Linked DNA regions of Oharaeibacter diazotrophicus. The protein of the gene in region 2 binds, or shares a complex with, the protein of the main gene of each other region. Links are inferred from orthologs where the notes say so. Each region holds a gene or a part of one and is shown on either strand. Other genes may lie near its edges.

Region 1 (4,388 bases), on a different replicon or contig from region 2:
TCTTCGGCGACCATTCCTTCGAGATCGCCCCGCCCGCCGACATCAGGCAGATGTCGTACTGCGAGAAGTCGACGGTCTCGAGCGCCTTCACCTTCAGCGTCTTGTCGCCGTAGGAGACCTCGGTGCCCTGGCTGCGCCGCGAGGCGACCGCGAGCACCTCGTCGGCGGGAAAGCCGCGTTCGGCCAGGATTTCGAGCATTTCGCGGCCCACGTTGCCCGTGGCGCCGACTACGGCGACCTTGTAGCCCATCGGATCTCTTCCTCGTCCTCGACCGTCCCCCGCTCGTCGTTTCCGTCAGCGGCCGGTCGTCGGGTTGCCTTGGCAAAGGATCCGAGGGGCTCGCCGTCCGCCCCCTCGAACCCCGAGGAGGACGATGCGGGGCGAGAGAGCGTCGATCACGTGGTCGTCGTCGTTTTCGTCCCCGTCGCCATGGCGCGCGCGACCGCCGAGCGGACCCGGGCGGCGGAGGCGACGATCATCTGGCGGCTGGCGGACGGCACGACACGAACCCTCTCGAACGGCGCATCTCATGCGGAAAGATGCCGCGGAAGTCAAGGCCGACGGCCAGCCCGTCGCGCCGCGGCCTTGACAGCGGCGTACGGGTGCGATCTCCCCGTCGACGAACCGCCCCATGCGCCAGGAGGACCCGATGACCGTCGCCGCCAACCTCGCCGAGATCCGCGACCGGATCGCCGCGGCCGAGCGCGCCGCCGGGCGCCCCGCCGGGTCGGCGACCCTGGTGGCGGTGTCGAAGACCTTCCCCGCCGACGACGTCCGCGCCGCGATCGCCGCGGGACAGCGCGTGTTCGGCGAGAACCGCGTCCAGGAGGCCGAGGGCAAGTTCCCGGCCCTGAAGGCGGAGACGGCGGGTCTCGAGCTGCACCTGATCGGGCCGTTGCAGTCCAACAAGGCCCGCGAGGCGGTCGCACTGTTCGACGTGATCCACACCGTCGACCGCGACAAGATCGCCGCGGCGCTCGCCGCCGAGATGACCCGGCAGGGCCGGGCGCCAAAGCTGCTCGTCCAGGTCAATACCGGCGAGGAGCCGCAGAAGGCCGGCATCCCGCCCGCCGAGGCGGTCGACTTCGTCGCCCGCTGCCGCGACGTCCACGGGCTCGCCATCGCCGGGCTGATGTGCATCCCGCCTGTCGACGAGAACCCGGCGCTGCACTTCGCCCTCCTCGACGAACTCGCCGGCCGCGCCGGCGTCGCGTGGCGATCCATGGGCATGTCCGGCGACTTCGAGACCGCGATCGCCCACGGCGCCACCCACGTCCGCGTCGGCAGCGCCGTCTTCGGCGTTCGGCCGAGGCCGGCCGCGGAGCAGCCGTCGTGACCGGCGACGACCTCCGCCGCCTCGCACTCGCCCTGCCGGAGGCCGAGGAGAAGTCGCACTTCGGCAAGGCCGACTTCCGGGTGCGCGACAAGATCTTCGCGAGCCTGCCCGACGACGCCCGCGCGGTGGTGAAACTAACGCCCGAGGAGCAGGCCTTCACGATGGCGGCCGAACCGGACCTGATCGCCCCGGCGACCGGCGCCTGGGGCCGCAAGGGCTGGACGGTCGTCCACCTCGCCGACGCCGACGAGACGCTGATCGCCGACCTCCTCCGCCGTGCCTGGAACAACGTCGCACCGAAGCGGCTCCGCGGCGGGTGAAAAGGCGCGGTCGACGCCTGCACCGCATCGGCTGCCGCCGACAGCGCCCGACCGCGGTGCAGGAGGCCCTTTCGGACGCAGCCGGGAAGGATCAGCCGGCCGGCTTCGGCGCGGCCTTGGCCAGCGCCTTCTCGACCTCGGGCAGCAGCACGGTGCGCACACTCTCCGGCGTCAGCGGGCCGACGTGCTTGTAGGCGATGGTGCCGTCGGGGGCGACGACGAAGGTCTCCGGCACGCCGTAGACGCCCCAGTCGATGCCGACGCGGCCGCGCTCGTCGGCGCCGACGGCGGCATAGGGGTTGCCGAGGGCCCCGAGGAAGCGCGTCGCGTTGTCGGCGGCGTCCTTGTAGTTGAGGCCGACGAGGCGGAAGCGGTCGTCCTTGGCGAGTTCGACCAGCACCGGATGCTCGTCGCGGCAGGGCACGCACCACGACGCGAACACGTTGACGAGCGTGACCCCGCCACCGGCGAGTTCGGCGCTCGAGAAGCCCGGCACAGCTGCTCCGTCGCGCGTCAGGCCGGCGACCGGCGGCAGGTCGAAGGTCGGCACCGGCTTGCCGATCAGCACCGACGGCAGTTCCGACGGGTCGCCGGCACCGAGGCGCGAATAGAACACCGCGGCGAGCGCGACGAACAGGATCAGCGGCAGGAAGGCGACGACGCGCCGCCGCGGCCGCGGCGCGCCGCTGTCCGTGGGGGCGGTCGTCATGCGGTCTCGCGTCCCTCGCTCGCGGAGGCGGCCGGGCGGGCGGACCGCCGGCGGATGCCGCGCTCCTCCATCGCCTTCAGCCGGCGGGTCAGCATCGCGTGGTCGACCAGCACCCAGGCGACCAGCCCGGCGATCACCGCACCGGTCAGGCCGTAGGACGACAGGATGTAGCCCGCGTAGGGGCCGAGCGCCTCGATCATCGCGCCCCTCCGGCGGCGGTGAGGCCGAGCGTGCGCAGGCGCCGGCGCAGGATTTCGTTGCGCATCGCCATCCAGTGCAGCGCCACCATCAGGAGCGTGAAGGCGATCGCCATCACGAGCAGCGGCCACAGCATCGAGCCGTCGATGGTGGGGCCGTCCATGCGGAACACCGAGGCCGGCTGGTGCAGCGTGTTCCACCAGTCGACGCTGAACTTGATGATCGGCAGGTTGACCGTGCCGACCAGCGTCAGCACCGCGGCCGAGCGGGCGGCCCGCGAGGGATCCTCGATCGTGCGCCACAGCGCGATCAGGCCGAGATACATGATGAACAGCACCAGCACCGAGGTCAGCCGGGCGTCCCACTCCCACCACGTCCCCCACATCGGCTTGCCCCAGAGCGAGCCGGTGACGAGGGCGAGGAAGGTGAAGGCGGCGCCGATCGGCGCGGCGGCCTTGGCCGAGACGTCGGCGAGCGGATGGCGCCAGACCAGCGTGCCGACCGACGACACCGCCATCAGGCCGTAGGTGAAGGTCGACAGCCACGCGGACGGCACGTGGATGTACATGATCTTGACCGTCTCGCCCTGCTGGTAGTCGGCCGGCGAGTGCCAGACCATCCACAGGCCCCAGGCGAAGACGACGGCGGTCAGCCCGACGAGCCACGGCAGGACGCGCTCGACGAAGCCGATGAAGCGGGTGGGATTGGCGAGTTCGGTGATCGACAGGGCCATGGCGTTCCAGACATAGGCGAGCACGGGCCCGCCGGCAACGCGGCCGGCCCGCCCCGCGACCGACGGTCGCTCGCCGGACGCGGAAACGCAAGGGCCGGCCGGCGGCGGGATCACTCCCGGCCGGGCAGATCGTCGTCCTGGATGGCGCGCCAGGCGGCGCCGTCGAGGTCCTCGAACTGGCCGGTCTTCAGCGACCACAGGAAGGCCGCGAGGCCGAGGAGCCCGAGCGAAAGGGCGATCGGGACGAGGTAGACGAGGATGTTCATGCGCTCACCGGGGCGGACACGGCACCAGTCTCGCCGACGATCGCGGCGGAAGCCGGGCGGGCCGTCGGCGGCGGCGCGACCCGGCGCAGCCGGAGCGCGTTGACCGTGACGATCAGCGACGATCCGGACATCGCCAGCGCCGCGATCAGCGGGGTGACGTAGCCGAGGATCGCGATCGGCACGGCGACGGCGTTGTAGACCACGGCGATCCAGAGGTTCTCCATCATCAGCCGGCGCGCCGCGCGGGCAACGTCGAGGGCGATCGCCACCGGCGCCAGCCGGTCGCCGAGGAAGACCGCGTCGGAGGCGCTCTGGGCGACGTGGGCGGCCGTCACCGGCGACAGCGAGACGTGGGCGGCGGCGAGCGAGGGCGCGTCGTTGAGACCGTCGCCGACCATCAGGACACGCCGGCCCTCGGCCTTCAGGGCGTCGAGCCGGGCGATCTTCGCGGCGGGATCGCGCTCGGCACGCCAGTCGGCGACGTCGAGGGCGCGGGCGGCCTCGGCGACGGCGGCCTCGCGGTCGCCGGAGAGGATCTCGATCCGGTAGCCCTCGCGCTTCAGCCGCGCGACCGTGGCGACGGCGTCGGCCTTGAGGCTCTGTCCGAGCGCGAACAGCACCGGCGCGGCGCGGCCTTCGCGATAGGCGATCAGCGAGGCCGTCGGGTGGGCGGCGCGCATGGCCGCGACGGCGGCCGGCTCGACGCCGCAGAAGCCGAGCGCGCCGAGGCGGACGTCGATCCCGTCGACGACGGCGGCGACGCCCTCGCCGGCCCTTTCGCGGATGCCCGGCAGCGGTTCGGCGGCCCCGGCGGCGCGGGCGAGC
Region 2 (4,334 bases):
GGTGGCGATGTTGGCGTAGGTCCAGGCCTTGGGGTGGACCTTGTTCTGCATCGCCGCGTTCTCGGCGGGCATGCCGAAGGCGTCCCAGCCCATGGGGTGCAGGACGTTGAAACCCTTGGCGCGCTTGAAGCGGGCGACGACGTCGCCCATCGAGTAGTTGCGCACGTGGCCGATGTGGATGCGCCCGGACGGGTAGGGGAACATCTCCAGGACGTAGTACTTCGGCCGGGGATCGTCGTTGCGGGTCCGGAAGACCTCGGCCTCGTTCCAGGCCTTCTGCCAACGGGCTTCCGCCTCGCGGGCGTTGTAACGCTCGGTCGCCATGGGTTCCTGATCTTCTGATCCCGATCGCACGGCCGGGGAGGCCGACCGCGGGCGCATCTCGGGGGATTTCTGCTCGGATCGGGACCATCACCAGAAATGGGTGCGGGGGTCAATGGCGAGGGGCGCCGACGCGCCATCGGTGCCGCGTCCGCACGGCCGCGGAGCTCCGCTCCGCCTTGCCGGCCGCCGGGCGACCGTCTACCTAGGTCGGGACATATCCGCCACCCCGCCACGGACGAGACGCCCATGGAGTTCGAGAAGGGCCCCGACGACCCGGCCACGCGCCACGAGAACCCGCTCGTGAAGCTCGCCCTCGAGCTCGGACCGCTCGGCGTGTTCTTCTTCGCCAACGCCCGGGCCGACATCTTCACCGCCACCGCGGCCTTCATGGCGGCGATGGTGGTGTCGCTGGCGATCTCGTGGACGTTGACGCGGCGGCTCGCCGTGATGCCGGTGGTCACCGGCGTGGTCGTCCTGGTGTTCGGCACCCTGACGCTGGTGCTGCACGACGACACCTTCATCAAGATGAAGCCGACCATCGTCAATGGCCTGTTCGCGGCCGTCCTGCTCGGCGGACTCGCCTTCGGCAAGGCGCTGCTCGGCTACGTCTTCGACGGCGCCTTCCGGCTCGACGCGGCGGGCTGGCGCAAGCTGACGCTGCGCTGGGGCCTGTTCTTCGTCTTCCTCGCCGTCGTCAACGAAGCGGTCTGGCGCACCCAGACCACCGACTTCTGGGTCGCCTTCAAGGTCTGGGGGATCATGCCGATCACCCTGGTCTTCTCGGCCCTGCAGCTGCCCCTGATGAGCCGCCACGCCCTCGACCGGGATTGATCGATCGCCGTCAGTCGAGGCCGCCGCGCAGGGCCGCCGCGGTCGCGACCGGGCCGACCACGGCGGCGACCAGCGACACCGCGGTCAGAAGCAGGAAGGGCGTGCGGAAGGCGGCGGGGTCGAAGGCCACCGCCACCGAGGCCGACACGCCGAAGATCAGCACCGGGATGCAGAAGGGCAGCACCAGGATCGGCACCAGGAGGCCGCCGCGGCGCAGCGACACCGCCAGACCGGCGCCGATCGAGCCGATCAGCGTCAGCGCCGGCGTGCCGACGGCCAGCGTCGCCATGGTCGAGCCGATCTCGGCGGGGCGCATCGCCAGGAACAGGGCGAACAGCGGCGCGGCCAGCACCAGCGGCAGGCCGGTCGCGGTCCAGTGCGCCGCCGCCTTGACCAGCACCACGAGTTCGAGCGGCCGGCCGGAGGCGACGATCAGGTCGAGCGCGCCATCCTCGCGGTCGGCTTCGTAGAGGCGGTCGAGCCCGAGCAGGGTGGCGAGCAGGGCGCCGATCCACAGAACGGCCGGTCCGAGCCGGGACAGCAGGTTGAGGTCGGGTCCGACCGCGAAGGGGATGACCGACACCACGATCAGGAAGAACAGCACGCCCATCAGGGCGCCGCCGCCGACGCGGACCGCGAGCCGGAGTTCTCGCAGGAACAGGGCGGTCCAGGTGGTCACGCCACGGCCTCCGCGCCGGCGGGCGACAGCCGCAGCACCCGGGCCCGCGGCAGGTCGAGCGGCAGGTGGGTCGCCGCGATCAGCGCGCCGCCGGCGGCGACATGGGCGCGCATCAACTCGAGGAGACGGCGCTCCGAGGCGGTGTCGAGGGCGGCGGTCGGCTCGTCGAGCAGCCAGAGCGGGCGGCGCACGGCGACGAGGCGGGCGACCGCGAGCCGGCGCCGCTGGCCGGCCGAGAGATAGGCGGCGGGCAGGTCGGCGAGATCGGCGAGGTCGACCGCGTCGAGCGCCGCGTCGACCGGAAGGCCGCCGTCGGCGCCGAGGAAGTCGCGCCAGAAGGCGAGGTTCTCGGCGACCGAGAGCGCCGCCTTGAGGGCGTCGCGATGGCCGAGGTAGTGGCAGTGCGGGGCGACGTCGGTCTCGTCCTCGACGCCGTCGCCGATGACGCGGACCTCGCCCGCGGCGGGCCGGACGAGGCCGGTCAACGCCCGGATCAGGGTGGACTTGCCGACGCCGTTCGGGCCGACCAGCGTCATCGCCTCGCCGGGGGCGAGGGTGAAGGAGACGCCGTCCAGCACCCGCCGGCCGCCACGCTCGACGGCGAGGTCGCGCACCACCAGACGACGGGCCGGCAGCGTCGTCCCGGGATCTGGTGAAAAGGCGGGCATCGGTGGCGGCGATCCGGAGAAATTACGGGCAGCGCGGGGCCTTGAGACCGTCACGACAGCCGCTTCATATAGACTCACGTCATCCTAGTCACGCGGGTTGAAATTCACTATAAGGCCCGCGGGTTCTGAGGTCGGGATACGACCTTTACGTAAACGTCACTGGTTTTTCGCCCCGACGGCACCGCTTCACCGCTCGAAAAACCGGTGGCGGAGACGGCCCGGGGGCACCGGGTCCCGGGCGTCGCGCCCTCCCGCGCGGCAGTCCGGTCCCGGCCGACGGGCCACCCGCCGTCCAACCAAGGAAAGAGGGACCGTTCGCCGATGTCCTCGCTCGACAGCTTCAAGTGCCGCAGGGAACTCACCGCCGGCGGCAAGACCTACGTCTACTACTCCCTGACGGAGGCGGAGAAGAACGGTCTTTCCGGCGTCTCGCGCCTGCCCTTCTCGCTGAAGGTGCTGCTCGAGAACCTGCTCCGTCACGAGGATGGCCGCACGGTGACCGCCGAGGACATCAAGGCGGTGGTCGAGTGGCTCGGCCCGAAGACCTCCACCCAGGAGATCGCCTTCCGCCCGGCCCGCGTTCTGATGCAGGACTTCACCGGCGTGCCCGCGGTGGTCGACCTCGCGGCCATGCGCGACGCCATGGTGGCGCTCGGCGGCGACCCGTCCAAGATCAACCCGCTGGTGCCGGTCGACCTCGTCATCGACCATTCGGTGATCGTCGACGAGTTCGGCAACGCCGCCGCCTTCGCGCGCAACGTCGAACTGGAATACGAGCGCAACGGCGAGCGCTACCGCTTCCTGCGCTGGGGCCAGCAGGCCTTCGACAACTTCCGCGTCGTGCCGCCGGGCACCGGCATCTGCCATCAGGTCAACCTCGAGTATCTCGCCCAGACGGTCTGGACCCGCTCGGAGAACGGCTCGGAGGTCGCCTATCCCGACACGCTCGTCGGCACCGACAGCCACACCACCATGGTCAACGGCATGGCCGTGCTCGGCTGGGGCGTCGGCGGCATCGAGGCCGAGGCGGCCATGCTCGGCCAGCCGCAGTCGATGCTGATTCCCGAGGTGGTCGGCTTCAAGCTGACCGGCAAGCTGAAGGAGGGCGTCACCGCCACCGACCTCGTGCTGACGGTCACCGAGGCGCTGCGCAAGCTCGGCGTGGTCGGCAAGTTCGTGGAGTTCTACGGCCCCGGCCTCGACGCCATGAGCCTCGAGGACCGCGCGACCATCGCCAACATGGCCCCGGAATACGGCGCCACCTGCGGCTACTTCCCGGTCGACGCCGAGACGGTGCGCTTCCTCTCCGACACCGCGCGCGATCCCGCCCGCGTCGCCCTCGTCGAGGCCTATGCCAAGGCGCAAGGCCTGTGGCGGACCGCCGAGACGGCGGACCCGGAGTTCACCACCACGCTGTCGCTCGACCTTTCCGACGTCGAGCCCTCGCTCGCCGGTCCGAAGCGCCCGCAGGACCGCGTGCTCCTGAAGAACGCCAAGGAGGGCTTCCTGAAGTCGCTCGCCGGCGAGTTCAAGAAGACCGAGGCGGGCGAGCGCGCCAAGGTCGGCGGCACCGACTTCGACCTCGGCCACGGCGACGTGGTGATCGCGGCGATCACGTCCTGCACCAACACGTCGAATCCCTCGGTGATGATCGGCGCCGGCCTGCTCGCCCGCAACGCGGTCAAGAAGGGCCTGACGTCCAAGCCGTGGGTGAAGACCTCGCTGGCGCCCGGAAGCCAAGTGGTCGGCGAGTATCTCGCCAAGTCCGGCTTGCAGCCCGACCTCGACGCCCTCGGCTTCAACCTCGTCGGCTACGGCTGCACCACCTGCAT
Region 3 (4,263 bases), on a different replicon or contig from region 2:
GGGGCGGGAGTTGCGATCAGACGACATGATGGTCCAGGGCTCCGTTGTCTTCCTCGGAACGGCCGCGTCGGAGGCGGCGTCCGTCGAGGAGGAATATGGGCCCCGGAACCTGACGGGCGAATGGCCCGGCGATTAAATCGGCGTAAGTCTGCGGCCGAAATCGTGGCGAGAAATCAGGGCTTTGCCGCGTTTTCGCCACGATCGGCGATCGCCCGCAGCGCGCGCTCCTCCTCGGCGGTCAGCCGGTCCTCGACCGCGCCGCCCTCGGCCTTGCGCCGACGCCAGCCGATCCAGGCGGCGAGGCCGCCGACCACCAGCAACGCCGGCGGCGTCACCCAGATCACCCAGCCCCAGCCGTGCAGGCGGGGCTTCAGCAGCACGAACTCGCCGTAGCGGGCGACCAGGAAGTCCATCACCTCCTCGTCGCTGTCGCCGGCGGTGATGCGCTCGCGCACGAGCACGCGCAGGTCCTTGGCGAGCTGGGCGTCGCTGTCGTCGATCGACTGGTTCTGGCAGACGAGGCAGCGCAGTTCCGCCGAGAGCGCGCGGGCGCGCGCCTCCAGCGCCGGATCCGCCAGCCGCTCGTCCGGCTGCACGGCGAGGGCGCCGCCGAGGGCGGAAAGCGAGAGCGTGGCGGCGAGCGCCAGGGTCGCGAGCGGGCGGGCCATCGAGCTCACTCCGCCGCGACCGGGCCGGCGGCGCGCGCCGGCTTCGGCGCGCCGACGCGCAGGCGGCGGTCCGACAGCGACAGCGCGCCGCCGGCCATCATCACGAGGCCGCCGAGCCAGATCAGCGTCACCAGCGGCTTGTCCCACATCCGCACCACGACGCCCGCCCCGTCCGGCGAGGGATCGCCGAGGGTGACGTAGAGCTGCGAGAAGCCGTGGGTGCGGATCGCCGCCTCGGTCGTCGGCATCTGCCGCGCCTGATAGAAGCGCTTCTCCGGATCCAGCTTGAACACCTCGACTCCGCCGCGCCGGGCGGTCATGTGGACGATCATCGCCTGATAATTCGGGCCGCGGACGTCCTCGCTGCCGTCGTAGGTGACCTCGTAGGCGCCGATGGTGGCGCGCTCGCCCGGCTTCATCGACAGGATGGTCTCGCTCTGGAAGGCGCTGACGCCGACGATGCCGGCCAGCGTCACGCCGAGGCCGGCGTGGGCGAGCGCGGTGCCGAAGGCCGAGCGCGGCAGGCCGACGAGGCGGGCGAAGCCGACGGAGAGGCCGGCGTCCCGGAAGCGGGCGCGGTGGGCGAGTTCGGCGAAGGCGCCGACGATCAGCCACGCCGACAGGCCGATGCCGATGACGGCGAGCACCGGGCCGCCGCCGGCGAGCCAGAGCGTCGCGAGCGCGGCCACCAGCGCCGCGCCGAAGGCGGCCCACAGGCGCTGCGTCGCCGCCAGCAGGTCGCCGCGCTTCCAGGCCAGCATCGGGCCGAAGGGCACGGCGATCAGCAACGGCAGCATCAGCGGGCCGAAGGCGAGGTTGAAGAAGGGCGCGCCGACCGAGACCTTGCCGCCGGTGGTCGCCTCGAGCAGCAGCGGGTAGAGCGTGCCGACCAGCACGGTCGCGGTCGCGGCGGTCAGCACGATGTTGTTCAACACCAGCGCACCCTCGCGGCTCACCGGGGCGAACAGGCCGCCCTGGGCGAGCGTCCCGGCGCGCCACGCGAACAGCGCGAGACCGCCGCCGATGAAGACGCAGAGGATGCCGAGGATGAAGACGCCGCGCGCCGGGTCGGTGGCGAAGGCGTGCACCGAGGTCAGTACGCCGGAGCGGACCAGGAAGGTGCCGAGAAGCGACAGCGAGAAGGTCAGGATGGCGAGCAGCACCGTCCAGACCTTGAGCGCGTTGCGCTTCTCCATTACCAGCGCCGAATGCAGGAGCGCGGTGCCGGCGAGCCAGGGCATGAACGAGGCGTTCTCGACCGGGTCCCAGAACCACCAGCCACCCCAGCCGAGCTCATAATAGGCCCAGTAGGAGCCCATGGCGATGCCGGCGGTCAGGAACACCCAGGCCGCCAGCGTCCACGGCCGCACCCAGCGCGCCCAGGCGGCGTCGATCCGGCCCTCGATCAGGGCGGCGACGGCGAAAGCGAAGGAGATCGAGAAGCCGACGTAGCCGAGGTAGAGCAGCGGCGGATGGATCGCGAGGCCGACGTCCTGCAGCACCGGGTTGAGGTCCTGGCCCTGGAACGGGGCCGGATCGAGCCGCAGGAACGGGTTGGACGTCACCAGGATGAAGGCGAGGAAGGCGGTGGTGATCCAGCCCTGGACGCCGATCACGTTGGCCTTCAGCGTCGCCGGCAGGTTACCGCCGAAGGCGGCGACCGCGGCGCCGAACAGGGCCAGGATCAGCACCCAGAGCAGCATCGAGCCCTCGTGGTTGCCCCAGAGCCCGGTCAGCTTGTAGAGCGTCGGCTTCAGCGAGTGGGAGTTCTCGTAGACGTTGGCGACCGAGAAGTCCGAGGTCATGTAGGCGTGCGCCAGAGCCGCGAAGGCGAGGCCGATCAGCACGAATTCCGCCAGCGCGAGGCTGGGGCCGACCCGCATCAGGGCGTCGTCGCGGCGGGCGGCGCCGAGCACCGGCACCACCGACTGCAGGATGGCCAGCGCCAGCGCGAGCACCAGCGCGAAATGTCCGAGTTCCGCGATCATCGCCGTCGTCCTCCCCACCGGCCGGTCAATTGGTGGCGGACGTCGTCGCCGCCGGCGCCGCGCCCCTGACCGGGGCGCCGCCTTCGGCGCCCTCCTGCCAGACGCCCTGCGCCTTCAGGCTGTCGACGACCTCCTTCGGCATGTAGTTCTCGTCGTGCTTGGCGAGCACGGTGTCGGCGGCGAAGCGGCCGTCGGGGCCGAGCGCGCCTTCCGCCACCACGCCCTGGCCCTCGCGGAACAGGTCCGGCAACAGGCCGGTATAGGTGACGGCGACGTCGTTGACCGTGTCGGTGACGGCGAAGCTCACCGTCGCGCCGCCGTTCGCCTTGACCACCGAGCCTTCCTTGACGAGGCCGCCGATCCGGAGCCGCCGGCCCGGCTCGACCGTGCCCTCGGCGATCTCGGTCGGGGTCTTGAACAGGGCGATCTGGCCGCTGAGGCCGTAGAGGGTCAGCCCCACCGCCACCGCGAGCACGCTGCCCGCGACCGCGATCAGCACCAGTCTCCGCTGCTTGCGCGTCATCGCCATTCCCGTCCGTCCCGCCTCGTGGACACCCAGCCTAGCCGGAGACGCCGGCCTCGCTCGCCACCGCCTCGATGCCTTCGAGCACCGCCGCGTCGCCGGCGAAGGTCTCCTTCGCCTTGGCGTAGGCCGCCTTTGCGTCGGCGGTGCGGCCGAGCACGGCGTAGGCGCGGATCAGGCGCTGCCAGCCCTCGGCGTCCTTCGGATCGGCGGCGAGCCGGTCGGCGAGGCGCTGCACCATGCCCTGGATCATCTGCTGGCGGTCGCCCTCCGACATGCCCGCGGCGGCGGCGACGTCGCCGGCGTCCGGACCGGGCGCGGCGGCGACCGGCGGCGCCATCGCCGGCAGCGTCGCAGGCTCGGGCGTGTCCTTCGGCCGGCCGAGGGCGGCGAGCAACTCGCCGCGGCGGGCGCGCACCTCCGGCAGCCACGGCGCGTCGGCGGGCGAGCGCGCCATCAACGCCTCGAAGGCGGCGAGCGCCTCGTCGTTGCGGCCGGCCTGCTTCAGGCCGAGGGCGCGGTAGTAGAGCGATTTCGGCCGGTCGCCGTCGGCGGCGACCACGGCGTCGAAGGCGGCCTGCGCCTCTTCGGTGACGATGCCCTGGTTGGCCGCCACCAGCGCCTCGCCGAGGCTCTCGCGGGTGTCGACGTCGTCGGCGCCGAGCGCGGTCGCCTTGCCCCAGGCGGCGGCGGCGTCGGCGTAGCGGCCCATGCGCATGTAGATCGGCGCGACCACCAGCCAGCCGCGGACGTCGCCGGGGTTCTGCTCGAGGTGCGCCTCGACCTGCGCCACCATTGCAGAGACGTCGTGCTCGCCGTTGGAGGCGGCGAGGCGGGCCTCGAGCGGCTGGTCCGGCATCTCCGGCGAGCCGACGGCGAGATAGAGCCCGAGGGCGGCGAGCGGCACGAACAGCACGCTCGCCACCGCGACCGGACGGGCGAGGCTGCGGCTGCTCCCGGCGGCCGCCTTCAGGGCCGCGTCGGCGCGCAGCAGGCGGCGGGCGATCTCGGTGCGGGCGGCCTCGGCCTCGCCCTCCCCGATCAGCCCGCGGGCGCGGTCGCGGTCGAGTTCGGCGAGCTGGTC

Evidence for each region. The genes of interacting proteins can lie anywhere in the genome.
Region 1: the proteins of ccmB (region 2) and EDD54_RS10200 are in contact, whole or in part, in a solved structure (PDB 8CE8), measured with the Escherichia coli proteins. The link is inferred for Oharaeibacter diazotrophicus from one-to-one orthologs.
Region 3: the proteins of ccmB (region 2) and ccmE are in contact, whole or in part, in a solved structure (PDB 8CE8), measured with the Escherichia coli proteins. The link is inferred for Oharaeibacter diazotrophicus from one-to-one orthologs.

What each region holds. Positions count from the first base shown.
Region 1 is NZ_SNXY01000007.1:356,647-361,034, reverse strand. The notes cover bases 1,431-4,388. They hold EDD54_RS10200 (heme ABC transporter permease), read right to left. Parts: upstream 3,298-4,388; coding sequence 2,563-3,297; downstream 1,431-2,562. Other genes in these bases: EDD54_RS10190 (heavy metal translocating P-type ATPase), read right to left, coding at 3,560-4,388; ccoS (cbb3-type cytochrome oxidase assembly protein CcoS), read right to left, coding at 3,408-3,563; ccmD (heme exporter protein CcmD), read right to left, coding at 2,363-2,566; EDD54_RS10210 (DsbE family thiol:disulfide interchange protein), read right to left, coding at 1,749-2,366; EDD54_RS10215 (MmcQ/YjbR family DNA-binding protein), read left to right, coding at 1,431-1,657. Outside these bases: EDD54_RS10225 (aspartate-semialdehyde dehydrogenase), read right to left, coding at 1-250; EDD54_RS10220 (YggS family pyridoxal phosphate-dependent enzyme), read left to right, coding at 651-1,337; more of EDD54_RS10215, read left to right, coding at 1,334-1,430. UniProt on the Escherichia coli protein: Required for the export of heme to the periplasm for the biogenesis of c-type cytochromes.
Region 2 is NZ_SNXY01000008.1:539,381-543,714, forward strand. What follows is about bases 1-2,904. They hold ccmB (heme exporter protein CcmB), read right to left. Parts: upstream 1,835-2,904; coding sequence 1,166-1,834; downstream 1-1,165. Other genes in these bases: leuS (leucine--tRNA ligase), read right to left, coding at 1-324; EDD54_RS14770 (septation protein A), read left to right, coding at 571-1,155; ccmA (heme ABC exporter ATP-binding protein CcmA), read right to left, coding at 1,831-2,502; acnA (aconitate hydratase AcnA), read left to right, coding at 2,824-2,904. Also shown: more of acnA, read left to right, coding at 2,905-4,334. UniProt on the Escherichia coli protein: Required for the export of heme to the periplasm for the biogenesis of c-type cytochromes.
Region 3 is NZ_SNXY01000009.1:153,154-157,416, forward strand. The notes cover bases 1,431-4,263. They hold ccmE (cytochrome c maturation protein CcmE), read right to left. Parts: upstream 3,180-4,263; coding sequence 2,682-3,179; downstream 1,431-2,681. Other genes in these bases: EDD54_RS15705 (heme lyase CcmF/NrfE family subunit), read right to left, coding at 1,431-2,656; ccmI (c-type cytochrome biogenesis protein CcmI), read right to left, coding at 3,217-4,263. Outside these bases: EDD54_RS15695 (Do family serine endopeptidase), read right to left, coding at 1-27; EDD54_RS15700 (cytochrome c-type biogenesis protein), read right to left, coding at 174-668; more of EDD54_RS15705, read right to left, coding at 674-1,430. UniProt on the Escherichia coli protein: Heme chaperone required for the biogenesis of c-type cytochromes. Transiently binds heme delivered by CcmC and transfers the heme to apo-cytochromes in a process facilitated by CcmF and CcmH.